Regions from separate parts of the Streptomyces sp. NPDC000404 genome, predicted to be linked through region 3. Evidence: riboswitches for the same ligand, from Rfam matches in the RefSeq annotation. Region 3 holds a riboswitch; each other region holds the start of a gene.
What was found. Region 3 has a riboswitch for cyclic di-AMP ahead of ABT345_RS14685 (M23 family metallopeptidase). Riboswitches for the same ligand answer to the same signal wherever they lie in the genome.
Positions count from the first base shown of each region.

Region 1 (4,016 bases), on a different contig from region 3:
CTTGTAGAACTCGGAGGCGGCGACGTCCAGGGCGAGCGCGATGTCCTGGCCGGGGGCGTAGCCGGCCTCGCGGATGGCCTCCAGGATGAGGTCGAGGGCCTCGCGGTTGGAGCCGAGGTTGGGGGCGAAGCCGCCCTCGTCGCCGAGGCCGGTGGCCAGGCCCTTGTTCTTCAGGACCTTCTTGAGGGTGTGGTAGACCTCGGCGCCCCAGCGCAGCGCCTCGGAGAAGGACTCCGCGCCGATCGGAGCGATCATGAACTCCTGGATGTCGACGTTGGAGTCGGCGTGCGACCCACCGTTGAGGATGTTCATCATCGGGACGGGCAGGACGTGCGCGTTCGGGCCGCCGAGGTAGCGGAAGAGCGGCAGGTCGCTGGCCTCGGAGGCGGCGTGCGCGACGGCGAGGGAGACGCCGAGGATGGCGTTGGCGCCCAGCGAGCCCTTGTTGTCGGTGGCGTCCAGGTCGAACATGGCCTGGTCGATGAGGCGCTGCTCGGTGGCGTCGTAGCCGACCAGCTCCGGGCCGATCTGCTCGATGACGGCGAGGACGGCCTTCTCGACGCCCTTGCCCTGGTAGCGGTTGGGGTCCCCGTCGCGCAGCTCGACGGCCTCGAAGGCTCCGGTGGAGGCACCGGACGGAACGGCGGCCCGGCCGGTGGAGCCGTCGTCGAGGCCGACCTCGACCTCGACCGTGGGATTACCTCGCGAGTCGAGAATTTCGCGGGCTACGACGACGTCGATGGACGGCACGTTGTCTCCTTCATGGGTGTCTGGAGTTCTGCGGCACGAGCCTAACGGCCCCCGGGCCCTTCGCTACCTCGCGGCCCGCAGTACGGGACGAAAGGTGCCTCGGACGCCGGGTTCCTGACATTCGACAACGAAAGCCGCGGAACGGAAAAGCAGCTGATAAGGGGCGGAGCACGACGCTGTGTCCGGGACCAGGGTACGGAACGGCGAAACCCCGCCTCGGCGCGCGGAGGCGGCGCCGGCGGTGAGCCGGTGCCGCCCCGGGGACGTGCGCGCCGGGCGGGGCATCCCGTGGGGGGTGGGTCCGCGGGTGAGCGGGGCTCCCGGGCGATGCCGGGGCCGTGGCCCGCGGGGTCCGGGCGGGCCGGTGCCGCCTCCCGGTCCGGTGTGCCGCGCGTACCGCCGTACGCGCGGGCGAGGGGGCCGGGAGGGGCGGGGGCCCGGGGGCGGGGCGGCGTGGCCCCGCGCGGGATCAGACGTTGAGCTTCTGGCCCGGGAAGATGAGGTTCGGGTTGGAGCCGATGACGGACTTGTTGTCCGCGTAGACCGACTTCCAGTTCTTGCCGTGCGCCTTGGCGATCTTCGCCAGGGTGTCGCCGGACTTCACGGTGTAGTTGCCGTGGCCCATGACGTGGTGCTGCGGGGTCGCCGGGCGGGTCTGCTGCGGGGCCTGCTGCTTCGGCGCCTGCTGCTTGGGGGCGGCCTTGGGCTGCGGAGCGGCCTTGGGGGCGGCCTTGGTGGTACCGGTGTTCAGGTCGGGGGACGGGCCACCGGCGGTGAGGTTGCCGGCGCCGGCGCAGGACCAGGCGCCCGGGCCCTGGATGGCGAGGAGCTTCTCGGCGGCCTGGATCTGCTGGGCCTTGGTGGCCTGGTCGGCGCGGGGCGCGAACTGGGTGCCACCGGCCGCCGCCCAGCTGGACTGGGAGAACTGCAGGCCACCGTAGTAGCCGTTGCCGGTGTTGATCGACCAGTTGCCGCCGGACTCGCACTGGGCGACGGCGTCCCAGGTGGCGACGGAGGCGGCGGAGGCGTTGGTGGCGCCCATCAGCGGGACGGCCACGGCGGCGCCGGCGACACCGGCGAGGGTGGCGACGCGGACGGCCTTGGAGGGACGACGGTGCTTGGCCTTGTTGATCAGCATGCTTCGTTTTCCTCACCGACGCCTGCGAGGTGAGCTGTCGGGTTCGGGCGGTGTGGATTGCCCGGCCGCGTGACGTGCACGCGGCTTCACCCCAAGCCGGTTGGCCCGCTTTCACGGGCGGGGCCGGCGCTTACCTTGGGTCCCCCGCTCCTGCCTTCGGCGCTTGCGCGTCGACCACCTTCGCCCACCGGCAGGATTCGGCGTGTGAACGAAGGGCCCGCTTTGGCGAGCGGTGCTGACCCAATCAGAACCTCCCGTGTCGTTCAAACCCCGCTTTCTGCACCCAGTTGACTGCGAATGACCGCAGAGCGCGCATATTTCCGCAGGTAGGGCAGGGTGTGGATGTGAAGGACAGGTTAGGACACCGCGGACAGCGACGAGAGCCATGTCTCACTTTCGCCAAAACGGGCAAAAGCCGCCTACCGCCTCGATCAGTGGCCCAGATCGAGGAGTTGACCTGGGCGGATGAGGTCCGGGTCGTCGCCGATGACGTCCTCGTTGCGCTCGTACAGCGCGGGCCAGCCGCCGGGCAGCTCCCGCGCCTCGGCGATGGCTGACAGGTTGTCACCGGAGCGCACGGTGTACGCGCCCGCGTCCGGGTCCGTCCGCTCGCCGCCGCGCGAGGCGTGCCGCCCCGGGGTGCGGTCGCCGTCCCCGTCGTCCCCGTCGGCGCCGCTGCCGCCGCGGTGGCGTCCGGAGCCGTCGCCACCGCGGGAGCCGTCGGCGTCCGCCGGAGGCGTCGTACGGGACGGGTGTCCGGAGGGGGTCGTGCGGTCGGACGGGTCGGCGGACGGCTCGTCGGGCACATCGGGCCCGCCGGGCCGCTGCGAGTCCTCGGGCGCCTTCGGGGAGCCGGTGGCGTCGGGGGTGCCGGGCGAGGTGGACGGGTCCGGGGCGTCGGACGGGTCGGCGGTGTCCGTCGGGGCGGACGGGTCGGCGGTGTCCGGGGTGCCGGGGGCCGGGGTCTCGTCCTGGTCGGAGTCGGTGCCGGTGCCGGTGTGGGCACCGTCCGCGCCGGCGGGCGGGGTGGTGACGGCGCCGCCGGGGTCGACGTCGGGCGCCTGGCCGTCCTCGGTGAGTCCGGCTTCGGTCGCGCAGCGCGGCCAGGCGTCCGGACCGCGCTCGGCGAGGATCGCCTGCGCCACGGCTATCTGCTGGGCGCGGCTGGCCAGGTCGGGCCGGGCGGCGTACGCCAGCCCGCCGTGGTCGCGCCACATGTCGAGGGTGAGCTGGAGGCCGCCGTAGAAGCCGTTGCCACTGGCGCTGGACCAGATGCCGCCGGACTCGCACTGGGCGACGCGGTCCCAGGTGGAGGCGTCGGCGGCGTGGGCGGCGCCCGCGCCGAGGAGGGGCAGGGCGAGGCCCGCGCCGGTCACACCCGCCGTGACAAAGAGGGCCGGTGCCTGGCGGGGGCGACGGTGTCTGCCGTTGCCGGTGCGCATGCGATTGCCTTTCGAGCGGCGGTTGAGTTGTCCGTCCCGCCGCCCCGGTCCGGCCGCCCGGGGTCCGGTACGGCGTCCACCGGGGCGATGGAGCGCGTGTTCGGTGGCAAGGTAGCCGGGCTCACGGGGCGTCACAAGCCGGTGTAGCGGAGATCACGTGTAGGTCACGCGCCTGACGGCAAGTCAACTTCCGGCCTTCGGACGGGCTTCCGCGCAGGTGGGCGGCGTGTCGTCAGGGGGCCGGGGTGAACTCCACGGGGAGGGTGCGCAGACCGCGCATGATGAGGCCGCCGCGCCACCGCAAATCGCCCGGTTCCGCCGCAAGTCGGATGTCGGGCAGGCGGGTCAGGAGGGTGGCGAGGGCGGTCTGCCCTTCGAGGCGGGCGAGCGGCGCGCCGAGGCAGTAGTGGATGCCGTGGCCGTAGCCGAGGTGCGGGTTGTCGGTGCGGCGCAGGTCGAGGGTGTCGGGGGCGTCGAAGCGTGCGGGGTCGCGGTCGGCGGCGGCGAGCACCACCAGCACCGGATCGCCCACGGCTATCCGCTCGCCGCCGAGCGTCAGCTCCTCGGTCGCGAACCGCCAGGTGGCCAGCTCGACCGGGCCGTCGTAGCGCAGCAGCTCCTCGATGCCGGTGGCCAGGACGTCGCGGTCGCCGGCGGCCAGCGACTTCTGGAGGAGTTCGCGCTGG
Region 1 is NZ_JBEPDN010000003.1:457,246-461,261, reverse strand. Features, by position in the region: gene eno (phosphopyruvate hydratase) at 1-750, opposite strand, end outside; gene ABT345_RS07965 (transglycosylase family protein) at 1,220-1,888, opposite strand; cyclic di-AMP (ydaO/yuaA leader) riboswitch at 1,893-2,060, opposite strand; gene ABT345_RS07960 (transglycosylase family protein) at 2,320-3,330, opposite strand; gene ABT345_RS07955 (cytochrome P450 family protein) at 3,563-4,016, opposite strand, start outside.
Region 1: another riboswitch for cyclic di-AMP. It lies ahead of ABT345_RS07965 (transglycosylase family protein); the one in region 3 lies ahead of ABT345_RS14685 (M23 family metallopeptidase).

Region 2 (4,016 bases), on a different contig from region 3:
TCACGGGCGCCACACACCCGAATAAGTGAATACCCGGCCACGTGGTGCGGCAATTCCAGGATGGCGCGTTTTATCGGAACCCGATTCCGCAATTTCCCGTACGGGGCCGTAAGGATCCCGCCACGCGGCGGCCGCCCCGTATACCGCGTCCTCTAGGCAGAACGCGCGCGCCCGCTTCCGACGGGGCGCGGCGCCGTGCGTGCCGCGGCCGCCGAACGGTGCCGCGGGCGGTAGGCCGGGAGCGACCGCGCCACATGCGAGGCCATCAGGGCGCGCGCCGCCTCCGCGTCGCCCCGGGCCACCGCGTCCAGCACCGCGCCGTGGTCGTCCCAGGTCTCCGCGTACCGCGCCGGGCGCTCGACGACATACATCCACTCGATCTTCCGCCGCACCTGGGTCAGCAGCGCGGTCAGCCCCGGATTGCCCGCCGCCCGGGCCAGCGTCTCGTGGAACCAGCCGTCGAGCCGGGGCAGCTCACCCGGGCAGCCGCGGCGGGCGCGCTCCCGGCCGAGCCGCACCACGCCCCGTAAGACCTTCAGCTGCGCATCGGTGCGGCGGGCCGCCGCGCGGGCGGCGCCCATCGGCTCCAGGAGCGCGCGCAGATCCAGGAGATCGGCCGCCTCCTGCGCGGTGGGGGCGGCGACGCAGGCGCCCGCATGGCGCCGCGCGGTGACGAACCCCTCCGACTGCAGGGTCCGCAACGCCTCACGGACCGGCACCCGGGAGACGCCGTAGCGGGTGGCCAGAATGTCCTCGACGAGCCGGCTGCCGGGGATCAGCGTGCCGGAAACGATGTCGTCGCGAATCGCCGTGGAGATGCGCTGCACGGAAATCTCGCCTTGCGTCATCGCGGGCACCTCCACCGTCCTCCCCGGAAAACGCCGGTGCACGGCGCCTTTTCCGCGACCTTATTCGAACGGCGGTGGCGCCTTTACCGCCTTCACACATTCATGGAAATCTTTTGGTGAGCGCATTCCCGGCCGTCGGGAAATCCGGCCATCCGCCGTACGGCACCGGACACGCCGGAGCCCCGGGCCCCCTGTCGGGGCGGTCCGGGGCTCCGGGAAGCTGCAGGGTCAGACGTTGACGCCGTGCGCGCGCAGATAGGCGATCGGGTCGATGTCCGAGCCGTAGTCCGCGCCGGTGCGGGCCTCGAAGTGCAGGTGCGGGCCGGTGACGTTGCCGGTCGCGCCGGACAGCGCGATCTGCTGACCGGGCATCACCTGCTGGCCGACCGAGACACCGATCTGCGACAGGTGGCCGTACTGGGTGTACGTGCCGTCGTTCATCTTGATGACGATGTTGTTGCCGTACGCGCCGCCCCAGCCGGCCTCGACGACGGTGCCCGCACCGACGGCGTGCACGGTGGTGCCGGTGGCGGCGTGGAAGTCGATGCCGGTGTGGGTGCCGGAGGACCACAGGCCACTGGACGCCTGGTAGGCGGTCGAGACGTACGAGCCGGAGATCGGGGCGACGAAGGCGTTCAGGCGCCGGCGCTCCTCCTCGCGGGCGGCGCGGACCTCGGCCTCATGGCGCTTGTCGGCCACCGCCTTGGCGGCCTCGGCCTGCTTCACCGCGTCGGCCTCGGCCTTCGCCTTGGCCTCGGCCGTCTCGGCGACGGCCTGCTGCGCATCGGCCTGGGCCTGGACGCGCTCGGCGAGTTCGTCACCGAGGACGACGGCCCGCTGCAGACCCGTGTCGTGCGAGGCGCCGGAGGTGGCGGCCATCGCGGGAGAGGACACGGAGGCAACGACGCCGCTGGCGGCGAGACCGGCTATGCCGGCGATGTTGCGGGTCGTCCGGGCGCTGCGGCTCGGACGGCGGTGCTTCCCGGTGGCACGGGTGAACGCCATGTGCTGGCTCAGTCCTTTCCTTCCTTCTCGCCTACCGGGTTAGCTGACGGGTTCGGAGCAGGAAGGTCTCCTACGGGTTCCTCCGGAGAGGTACCCGATTCACCCCAGGGGACATGTGGGTCCCCGGCTCCCCTGGCTCGCGCCGTACGGGGACTCGGCGATGACTGTCCGGTGCCGCGGTTGCGGCGTGCTGCTGACGGACAGCGCGCATGACGCTAATCGCGGCAACTTTCAATCGGCAAACAGAAACGCGTTTTTGTGCGTTACGCCACACGTGGGCGACGGAACCGGAACCCTATAATCCGGGCACGAAAAGGGGACCCCGAGGGCCTTTTCCCCCTCGGGATCCCCTTTGTCCTACCGCATCCGTCCGCGGGACGGCCCGGCCGGGGCCATCGCCCCTACGGTCCGTCAGCCGCTGACGACCGTCACCTCGCCGATGCCCAGCGCCCGGACCGGCTCGGCGATCTGCGCCGCGTCACCGACCAGCACCGTCACCAGCCGGTCGGCCGGGAACGCGCTGACCACGGCGGCGGTCGCCTCGACCGTGCCGGTCTCGGCCAACCGCGCGTACAGCTGCGCCTGGTAGTCGTCCGGCAGATGCTGCTCCACCTGGTCGGCGAGGGTGCCCGCGACCGCTGCCGCCGTCTCGTACTTCAGCGGCGCGACACCGACGAGGTTCTGCACCGCGACGTCCCGCTCGGCGTCCGTCAGCCCCTCCGCCGCGAGGGTGCGCAGCACCTTCCACAGGTCATCGAGGGCCGGGCCGGTGGACTCGGTGTCGACCGAACCGCTGATCGCCAGCATGGCGGCGCCGGTGGGCCCTCCGGGCGCGTCCGGCGCCGACGAGCGCAGCACCTGACCGAAGGCCCGCACGCCGTAGGTGTAGCCCTTCTCCTCGCGCAGCACCCGGTCCAGACGGGACGTCAGGGTGCCGCCCAGGCAGTACGTGCCGAGGACCTGCGCCGGCCACTGGCGGTCGTGGCGGTCGGCGCCGATCCGCCCGATGAGCAACTGCGTCTGCACCGCGCCGGGGCGGTCGACGATCACGACGCGGCCGGTGTCGTCCGCGGTGATCGGCGTGACGGCGACCGGCTCGGCGGCCGACCCCTGCCAGGCGCCCAGCGTGTCGGCGAGCGCCGCGTCCACGTCGATGCCGATGAAGTCACCGACGATCACGACGGTGGCCGCCGCGGGCCGCACATGCGCCGCGTAGAACGCCCGGACGGCCGCCGCGTCGATCCGCCCGACGGTCTCCTCGGTGCCCTGGCGGGGCCGCGAGATCCGCGCCGACGCGGGGAACAGCTCCTTGTACAGCGCCATCGCGGCGCGGCGCCCCGGGTTGGCCAGCTCGTGCGGGATCTCGTCGAGACGGTTGCGCACCAGACGCTCCACCTCGCCCTCGGGGAAGGCGGGGGCGCGCAGCGCGTCGGCGAGCAGCCCCAGGGCGCGCGACAGCCGGGAGGCCGGAACCTCCAGAGAGACGCGCACCCCGGAGTGGTCGGCGTGCGCGTCCAACGTGGCGCCGCAGCGCTCCAGTTCGGCGGCGAACTCCTCGGCGTCGTGCCGGTCGGTGCCCTCCGACAGCGCCCGCGCCATGATCGTGGCGACGCCGTCCAGGCCCTCCGGCTCGGACTCCAGCGGCGCGACGATGTCGACCTCGACGGCGACGACCTGCTGGCCGGGGCGGTGGCTGCGCAGCACCGTCAGGCCGTTGGGCAGCGCACCGCGCTCGGGCGCCGGGAAGGCCCACGGCCTGGGCGCCCCGCCGCGGGGCTGCGGGTGGAAGGTCATCTCGCTCATGGCCAGGTCCTCGCGGGTGGTGGCGTCGCTCACCGGTCCGCCTCCTCGTCGTTGTCGGCGCTGTCGTCGGCGGCGGTCGGCTCGTACACCAGCACCGCGCGGTTGTCGGGGCGCAGCCGGGCCTGGGCGACGGCCTGCACCTCCTCGGGCGTGATGTCCAGAACACGCCCCACGGCGGACAGCGCCAGCTGCGGGTCGCCGAACAGGACGGCGTAGCGGCACAGTTCGTCGGCGCGGCCGCTGACCGTCGCGAGGCGGTCCAGCCACTCGCGCTCCAGCTGGGCCTGCGCCCGCTCCATCTCCTCCGGGGTCGGCCCCTCGGCGGCGAACCGGGCCAGCTCCTCGTCGACGGCGCTCTCG
Region 2 is NZ_JBEPDN010000017.1:90,658-94,673, forward strand. Features, by position in the region: gene ABT345_RS29050 (GntR family transcriptional regulator) at 153-848, opposite strand; gene ABT345_RS29055 (M23 family metallopeptidase) at 1,077-1,853, opposite strand; cyclic di-AMP (ydaO/yuaA leader) riboswitch at 1,867-2,023, opposite strand; gene ABT345_RS29060 (M16 family metallopeptidase) at 2,265-3,647, opposite strand; gene ABT345_RS29065 (M16 family metallopeptidase) at 3,686-4,016, opposite strand, start outside.
Region 2: another riboswitch for cyclic di-AMP. It lies ahead of ABT345_RS29055 (M23 family metallopeptidase); the one in region 3 lies ahead of ABT345_RS14685 (M23 family metallopeptidase).

Region 3 (4,016 bases):
GCGAGGGCGACGGTGGCCGGTTCCGCTCCGTGGGCCGCGGCGACGGTGTCGAGGGCGGTGAGGACGCGGATGCCGCGGTCGGTGGCGAGGTGAGCTGCGGCCTTGCCGGACCGGGCGCTGTCGATGTCCGTGCCGGGGCGGTACTTGCCGGTCAGGAAGCCGGAGGCGAGCCCGTAGTACGGGACGGCGGCCACGCCGTGGCGGGCGGCGACATCGGCGAGTTCGCCCTCGTAGGTGTCGCGGGAGACCAGGTTGTACTCCGGCTGGAGGGCGACGTAGCGGGCGAGGTTCTCGCGCGCGGAGAAGGTCAGGGCCTCCTCCAGGCGCGCCGCCGAGATGTTGGAGGCGGCGATCTCGCGGACCTTGCCGGCCCGGACGAGGTCGTCGAGGACGGTCAGGAACTCGCCGACCTCCAGCGACTCGTCGTCGTAGTGGGTGTAGTAGAGGTCGATGTGGTCGGTGCGCAGGCGGCGCAGCGAGCCCTCGACGGCCTTCTTGATCGTGTCGGCGGAGAGGCCCTTGAGGCCGGGGAGGGCGCCGACCTTGGTGGCGATGACGACGTCGTCGCGGTTGCCGCGGGCCGCGAGCCAGTTGCCGATCACGGTCTCGGACTCGCCGCCCTCGTTGCCCGGAACCCAGGCCGAGTAGACATCGGCGGTGTCGATGAAGTTGCCGCCGCCGGCGACGTACGCGTCGAGCACCGCGAACGACTCGGCCTCGTCGGCGGTCCAGCCGAAGACGTTGCCGCCGAGGCAGAGCGGGGAGACGGAGAGCGAGCCGAGGGGATTACGTGTGGTGGTCATGCAGTTATTCAACACAGCGCGGGGCAGCGGCATTTCCCGGCTACGGCATCCGGGCGCGATACGTCCCCCGGGGCGCGCCGGCTGCCCGCCCCGGACGGGCGGTCCGGGGCCCGGCGCACGGCGGCGGTCCGGGGCCCGGCCCGGCGCGCGGCGCGGTTGCGCGCGCCCCGGACTCGCGCCCCGGACATGGGCCCCGGACTCCCCTCAGGGCAGGCCTCAGACGTTCAGGCCCCGGGCCCGCAGCCACGGCATCGGGTCGACGGGGCCGCCGCCACCGGGGCGGACCTCCAGGTGGAGGTGGGGGCCGGTGACGTTCCCGGTGGCGCCGACGCGGCCGATGACCTCGCCGGTGGAGACCTTGCCGCCGGTCTTCACCATCGACGAGAGGTGGCAGAACCACAGCTCCGTACCGTCGTCGAGGGTGAGGACGATGCGGTAGCCGTACGAGCCGGCCCAGCCGGCCTGGGTGATGGTGCCGGAGTGCACGGCCTTGACCGGCGTGCCCGTGGGGGCGGCGAAGTCCTGGCCGGTGTGGTCGGCGGCCCAACGGTCGCCGGCCTGGCCGAAGCTGGCGGTGAGGGTGTACGAGGTGACCGGCAGCAGATAGCTCTTGGCCAGCTCGGCCAGGCGCGCCGCCTCGGCCTTGGCGCGGGCCTCGGCCTCGCGCTTCGCCTTGGCCGCCGCCGCCTTGCGCGCGGCCTCGGCCCGCTCCGCCTTCGCGTCGGCCACCGCCGCCTTCTGCTCCGTCGTGGCGGTCTTCTCCGCCTGGGCGAGGGCGGTGTGTTCGGCGGCGTCCCGGGCGTCGCGCTCGCCGGCCTCCTGCTGGGTGTCGGCCTGCTGGAGGATGCGGCTGCGCAGCGCCTCCCCGGCGTCCGTGCCCCGGCCGTCCTCGGTGGTGATCCCGGCGGACGACAGCGGCGCCGCCGCGGTGGCCGCATCGGACGCCTCGTCGGAGGAGCCGAGCAGCGGCCCGATGCCGGGCAGCGATTCGGCGTCCGGCAGCGCCCCGGTGACGTCGGTGGCGAGGGCGCCGATGTCCGGCATGGAGATCGGGACCGGCGGCTTGTCCTCGGCGGTCGCCATGCCGCCGGCGCCGACCGCCGCGATCACGCCGACGCCGAGGACCGTGCCGCTGCGGGCCAGCGCGCCGCGCTGCTTGCCGACGCGGTGACGGCCGCGGACGGACCGCACGGACTCCTCGGTCGGGTTCCACTCACCGGGCGCGTCGTCCGCGACACCGTAGGGGCCGGGGCCCTCCGGGGCGAACGCGCCCGGCGCGAAGGTGGCCGTATCGGTCAGGGAACCCGGCAGGTCCTGGGGGAAGTGGTCGGCTGACGGGGCTTCGGGGGCAAGCCTGTTGGACGCCACGGAGGCGCACTCCTTTCCTTCCTTCGCGCCTACCGGGTTAGCTGACGGGTTCGGAGCAGGAAGGTCTCCTACGGGCGGCCTCTGGCCGAGGCGTCCGATTCACCCCATGAAGGTGGTTCCCCGGTTCCCTCCGCGCCGGTCGGGCCTGCCGAGGCATATCCAGGACACGTCACGGCAGTTCACGAAATATCGGCGCACCGGCGCACAAGGGGGCGCCGTCGCGGGAAGTGACCACCGGTGTGCCTGGGTGTCCGGCATACCTGAAGAGCGCGTACGGGATTCGGCGTGGGGGCACGGTGCCGCCTCTGCGACGGCTGGGACGACCGCGCTCCGTTATCGGACAGTAATAGAGATCGCGGCCGATTTCCAAGCGATCCCGCGAATCCGCTCCGTACGACTACGGTCATTGGCCAAGACTTTTCGGGGCAACAGCCGTGCAAACCGGGCGAGTTGATCGCCTTTCACGAAACGGCCTGTACGTGATTGTGCATCACTTGTTATGCGGAGGGGTGCGCATTCCTCACGCTCCGTGAGGGCAGTAGCGTCTGATCATGGTCGTCGACTTCACCAACAACGCATCGGCCCTGGCAGCGCGCTACCGGGACTTCTCCTGGTGGGAGGCGCGGGGCCGGTGTGCGGCCCACGAGGAGTTGACGGCACGGATCGGGCAGGACCCGGAGCTGTGCGAACTCCTCGCCGCATCCCTCCCGATGGGTAACAAGCAGCAGCCCAACCTCCTGCTGGCGGCCGTCCGCCACCTCGACGGTCCGCACGCCGAGCAGGGCCCGCGCGGCGAACTGGCGTACGGCCGCTGGCGCGAGTGGACGATCCGGCACTGGGCCGAGGTCCGCGCGGTCGTCATGAGCCGCTCCACCCAGACCAACGAACCGGGCCGCTGCGCCACCCTGCTGCCCCTCCTGGCCCGCCTCCGCGGCCCGTTGGCCCTCCTGGAGGTGGGCGCCTCGGCCGGCCTCTGCCTCCACCCGGACCGCTACCGGTACGCGTACGAGCCGGACACCGCCGCCCCGGGGACGCCCGCTCCGGCCGCGCCCCCGCAGGCGTACACCCTCGGCGCCCCGGACAGCCCGGTCACCCTCCGGTGCCGCGTCGGGCGGGAGGAGGGGGTGGCCGCGGCGGACGCGGCGGCGCCCGCGGGGCTGCCGGAGATCGTGTGGCGCGGCGGCATCGACCTCGCCCCGCTCGACCCGGTGGACGACCCCGAGGCGCTGCGCTGGCTGCGCTCCCTGGTGTGGCCGGGCACCCCGGAGCGCGCGCAGCGGCTGACGGCGGCGGTGGACGCGGTGCGGGCGGCGCCGCGGCCCGAGATCGTCCGCGGCGACCTGGTCGAGGAGCTGCCCGCGCTGGCGGCGCGGGTCCCCGAGCACGCCACGCTCGTCGTCTTCCACACGTCCGTGCTGTCGTACCTGCCGCTCGCCCACCGGGAGCGGTTCGCCGACCTGGTGCGCGCGCTGCTCGCCGGGCGGCCGGGCGGCGGCCACTGGATCTCCCAGGAACACCACTCCGTCACCCCGTGGCGGCCCGCACCGGCCGCCGGCCGCCTCACCCCGGACCACCGGGAGCGGCTGCTGACCCTCGCGCTGGACGACCGCCCGGTCGCGCTGACGGGGGCGCACGGCCAGAGCCTCCACTGGGTGGCGTAGGGGTCCGCCACCGGGACCGCACCCGGCGCGCGGGGCCCACTCACGCGCCCCGCGCGCCGGTGCGGCCCCGGGACTCCTCGCACGCCCGGCGCGCGCCGGCACCCCGCGCGCCCCGCGCTCCGGGCCTACTCCCCCAACGGCCGCTGCACCGCCAGCAGCGCCATGTCGTCCGCGCCCGCCCCGC
Region 3 is NZ_JBEPDN010000007.1:22,230-26,245, forward strand. Features, by position in the region: gene ABT345_RS14680 (aldo/keto reductase) at 1-803, opposite strand, end outside; gene ABT345_RS14685 (M23 family metallopeptidase) at 1,020-2,171, opposite strand; cyclic di-AMP (ydaO/yuaA leader) riboswitch at 2,184-2,337, opposite strand; gene ABT345_RS14690 (DUF2332 domain-containing protein) at 2,723-3,832, shown strand; gene ABT345_RS14695 (PP2C family protein-serine/threonine phosphatase) at 3,958-4,016, opposite strand, start outside.

Region 4 (4,016 bases), on a different contig from region 3:
TACCGTGCGGCCTCCCGCGGGCGGCCGACCTCGATGCGGAAGCCGCCGGGGACGATCTGCGGCACCGGCGTCGTGCGCGCCCGCGCCCACCCATACGCCCAGACCCCGACGACCCGTACGAGACCGGCCCGGTCGGCGGTACCGACCGGACCCCGTGCAGTGGCGCACCCGCCGTTCCCCAGCTCCATGCGCCGCAGCCTAGGACCGGCCGCCACGGCGCGGACAGGACACGAACAGGCCAGAAACAGCTACCGCCAGGCCCCCCGAAGGCGGTATGGGGGAGACCGTTACGATCCGTCGTATGGACGTAGTAATCAATGTCTTCGTCGGCCTGCACATCATCGGTATCGCCTCCCTGCTGGGAGGCTTTCTCACGCAGATGAAGGCGATGAGCGCGGGCACCGCCCGGTTCGTGCCGGCGATGCTGCACGGTGCGCTGACGATGCTGGTCACCGGCATCGCGCTGGTCGGCCTGAACCAGGCCCAGGGCAGCTCGGTCGACAACATCAAGATCGGCATCAAGCTCGCCGTACTGGTCGTCATCCTGGGGCTGGTCTACGTCAAGCGGGACGAGGAGAGCATCGCCAAGCCGCTGTTCGGCACGGTCGGCCTGCTCACCGTGGTCAACATCTTCATCGCGGTGCTCTGGACCTGAGTCCGAGCGGGGCGCGCGGCCATCTCCCCGCGCCCCCGGCACACCCCGCGTACGCCGCCGGCCCGGCCCCTCGTCGAAGGGGCCGGGCCGGAGCGTTTCCCAGGAGACCGCGGCGGCTCCCGGAGGGCGTCACGCCGGGCGGACGCTGCCGTAGATCGGCATGTAGTAGATCGACTCGATGCGCACGCTGGCGCCCGGCTTCGGGGCGTGGATCATCTTGCCGTCGCCGATGTACATCCCGACGTGGCTGATGTCGTCGTAGAAGAACACCAGGTCACCGGGGGCGAGATCCTTGGTGGCGACCCGCTGGCCGACCTTGACCTGGTCCCAGGTCGTCCGCGGCAGGCTCACCCCGGCCGCCTTCCACGCGGCCTGCGTCAGCCCGGAGCAGTCGTAGGAGTTCGGCCCGGTGGCGCCCCAGACGTACGGCTTGCCCATCTGGGCGCGGGCGAACGCGAGCGCCTTCTCGGCCTTCGTACGGTACGAGCCGTCGGCCGTTCCGCCGCCCTGGCCGGGGTCGGGCGTACCGGGGTCGGTCGTGCCCGTACCGGGGGAGCCGGCGTCCGAGCCGCCACCGGGCTGCTGCTCGCGCTGCTTGCGCGCCTCCTCCTCGGCCTTGCGCCGGGCCGCCTCCTCCTTCTGGCGCTCCAGCTCCGCCAGGCGCGCCTTCTCCTGGGCGGTCAGTTCGGAGAGCAGCTGCCGGGCCTCGGCCAGCTTGCCCTGGACCGTCCGCTTGGAGCCGGCCAGCTCGGACTGCGACTCCTGGAGGCGGTCCAGGCTGCGGGTCGCCTCGGCCCGCTGGTGGGCTGCGGCGGCCTGCTGCTCCTGGTAGGCGTCGACGGCCTGCTGCTGCCGCCCGGTCAGCCGCTCCATCAGGTGGCTGCGGTCGGCGAACTGCTGCGGGTCCTTGGAGAACATCAGCTGGGCGGTCGGGTTCATGCCGCCGCCGCGGTACTGCGCGGCGGCGAAGGTGCCCAGCTCGCGGCGGGCCTCGTTGAGCTTGCCGGTGCGGCGGGCCGCGGCGTCCTGGAGGTCGCTGACCTCCGCCCGCCGCGCGTCGACGCGCTCCTTGACGGCGTTGTACTTCTGGGTCGCGACCTCGGCCTGGCGGTAGAGGGTGTCGACCTTCTTCTTGACCTCTTCGACGGTCGGCTTCGGGGAGCGGGGGGACGCCTCGGCCGACTGCGAGAGCAGGGTGACCGTGGCGAGCGCCGCGGTCGTCAGACCGGCGGCCGTCCGGCGGCTGCCGGGCGAGGTGAGAACGCGGGTACGCGGCTTGCGGTGCGACGGCAAGGCCGGCGACTCCTTCCGTGGACCGCCTACCGGGTTAGCTGTCGGGTTCGGGCGGTGTCGCAGACGGAAGGCTTGCCCTACGGTCCGTACGTCCGCACATGTGCGGCGGTACCGACCGATTCACCCCGGTGGTGCTGGTGGGTCCCCGGCTCCGGGTGCCGTGGGGCAGGGCCGGACTCGGCGGAGGCGGCCCGTGCGGACGCTGTCGTCCACGGGATGCGGGCAGCCCGAGCGTGAACCTAGCCAACTCGTGTGGCTCCTGTGAAGGCAGATGTTCGATTTGCCCGAAACCTTTTCGTGACCTGTGTGCATGAGGTGACGTTCCTGTGGGCAGGGCGGGGCTTCTGCGTGAAATGCCGGGTTCGCGGGGCGGAGGGGAGCGGAACGCCCGGACTTCCGGCCTTTCCCCGGCTCCGGCCCCGACTGTCAGTGGGGCGGCCTAGACTCGGTGGGCGATGAGCAGCCTCTTTGACGACAGCTTCCTGGCGGACCTCGCCCCCAAGGACGAGGAGCCCCCGCCGCCCCCCGAGGACGAGCACGGCCCGGCCCCGGAGGAGGTCCCGCACGACCTCTTCAGCGGGAAGTTCGACGCCCCCGTGCCCCGGGACGCGCACTACCGCGACGGCGCCGCCCGCCCCGCCGTCGATCCGGCCGCGCTCCTGGAGGGGCTCAACGACGCCCAGAAGGCCGCCGTGGTGCACTCCGGCGGCCCGCTGCTGATCGTCGCCGGAGCCGGTTCCGGCAAGACCCGGGTGCTCACCCACCGCATCGCGCATCTGCTCGCCGCCCGCGGCGTGCACCCCGGCCAGATCCTCGCGATCACCTTCACCAACAAGGCCGCCGGTGAGATGAAGGAGCGCGTCGAGGAGCTGGTCGGCCCGCGGGCCAACGCCATGTGGGTCTCCACCTTCCACAGCGCCTGCGTCCGCATCCTGCGCCGCGAGTCCAAGCACCTCGGCTTCACCTCGTCGTTCTCGATCTACGACGCCGCCGACTCCAAGCGCCTGATGGCCCTGGTCTGCCGCGATCTCGATCTTGACCCCAAGCGGTTCCCGCCCAAGTCCTTCAGCGCCAAGGTCTCCAACCTCAAGAACGAGCTCATCGACGAGGAGACCTTCGCCGGGCAGGCGGCCGACGGCTTCGAGAAGACCCTGGCCCAGGCGTACGCGCTCTACCAGGCGCGGCTGCGCGAGGCCAACGCCCTGGACTTCGACGACATCATCATGACGACCGTCAACCTCCTCCAGGCGTTCCCGGACGTCGCGGCCCACTACCGCCGCCGCTTCCGCCACGTCATGGTCGACGAGTACCAGGACACCAACCACGCGCAGTACACCCTCGTCCGCGAGCTGGTCGGCCCGGCCGAATCCGCCGCCGAGCTGTGCGTCGTCGGCGACGCCGACCAGTCGATCTACGCCTTCCGCGGCGCCACGATCCGCAACATCCTCCAGTTCGAGGAGGACTACCCGGACGCCACGACGATCCTGCTGGAGCAGAACTACCGCTCCACGCAGACGATCCTCTCCGCCGCCAACGCCGTCATCGAGCGGAACGAGAACCGCCGCCCCAAGAACCTCTGGACCGAGGCCGGCGAGGGCCCCCGCATCACCGGGTACGTCGCCGACACCGAGCACGACGAGGCGCAGTTCGTCGCCGAGGAGATCGACCGCCTCACCGACGCCGGCGACGCCCGCGCCTCGGACGTCGCGATCTTCTACCGCACCAACGCCCAGTCCCGCGTCTTCGAGGAAATCCTTATCCGCGTCGGACTGCCCTACAAGGTCGTCGGCGGCGTCCGCTTCTACGAGCGCAAGGAGGTCCGCGACATCCTCGCGTACCTGCGCGTGCTCGCGAATCCGGAGGACACCGTCCCGCTCCGCCGGATCCTCAACGTCCCCAAGCGCGGCATCGGCGACCGCGCCGAGGCGATGATCGACGCCCTGTCGCTCCGCGAGAAGATCAGCTTCCCGCAGGCGCTGCGCCGCGTCGACGAGGCGTACGGCATGGCCGCCCGCTCGGCCAACGCCGTCCGGCGCTTCAACACCCTGATGGAAGAGCTGCGCACCAT
Region 4 is NZ_JBEPDN010000009.1:93,531-97,546, forward strand. Features, by position in the region: gene ABT345_RS18820 (GNAT family N-acetyltransferase) at 1-188, opposite strand, end outside; gene ABT345_RS18825 (hypothetical protein) at 302-655, shown strand; gene ABT345_RS18830 (C40 family peptidase) at 785-1,948, opposite strand; cyclic di-AMP (ydaO/yuaA leader) riboswitch at 1,957-2,141, opposite strand; gene pcrA (DNA helicase PcrA) at 2,404-4,016, shown strand, end outside.
Region 4: another riboswitch for cyclic di-AMP. It lies ahead of ABT345_RS18830 (C40 family peptidase); the one in region 3 lies ahead of ABT345_RS14685 (M23 family metallopeptidase).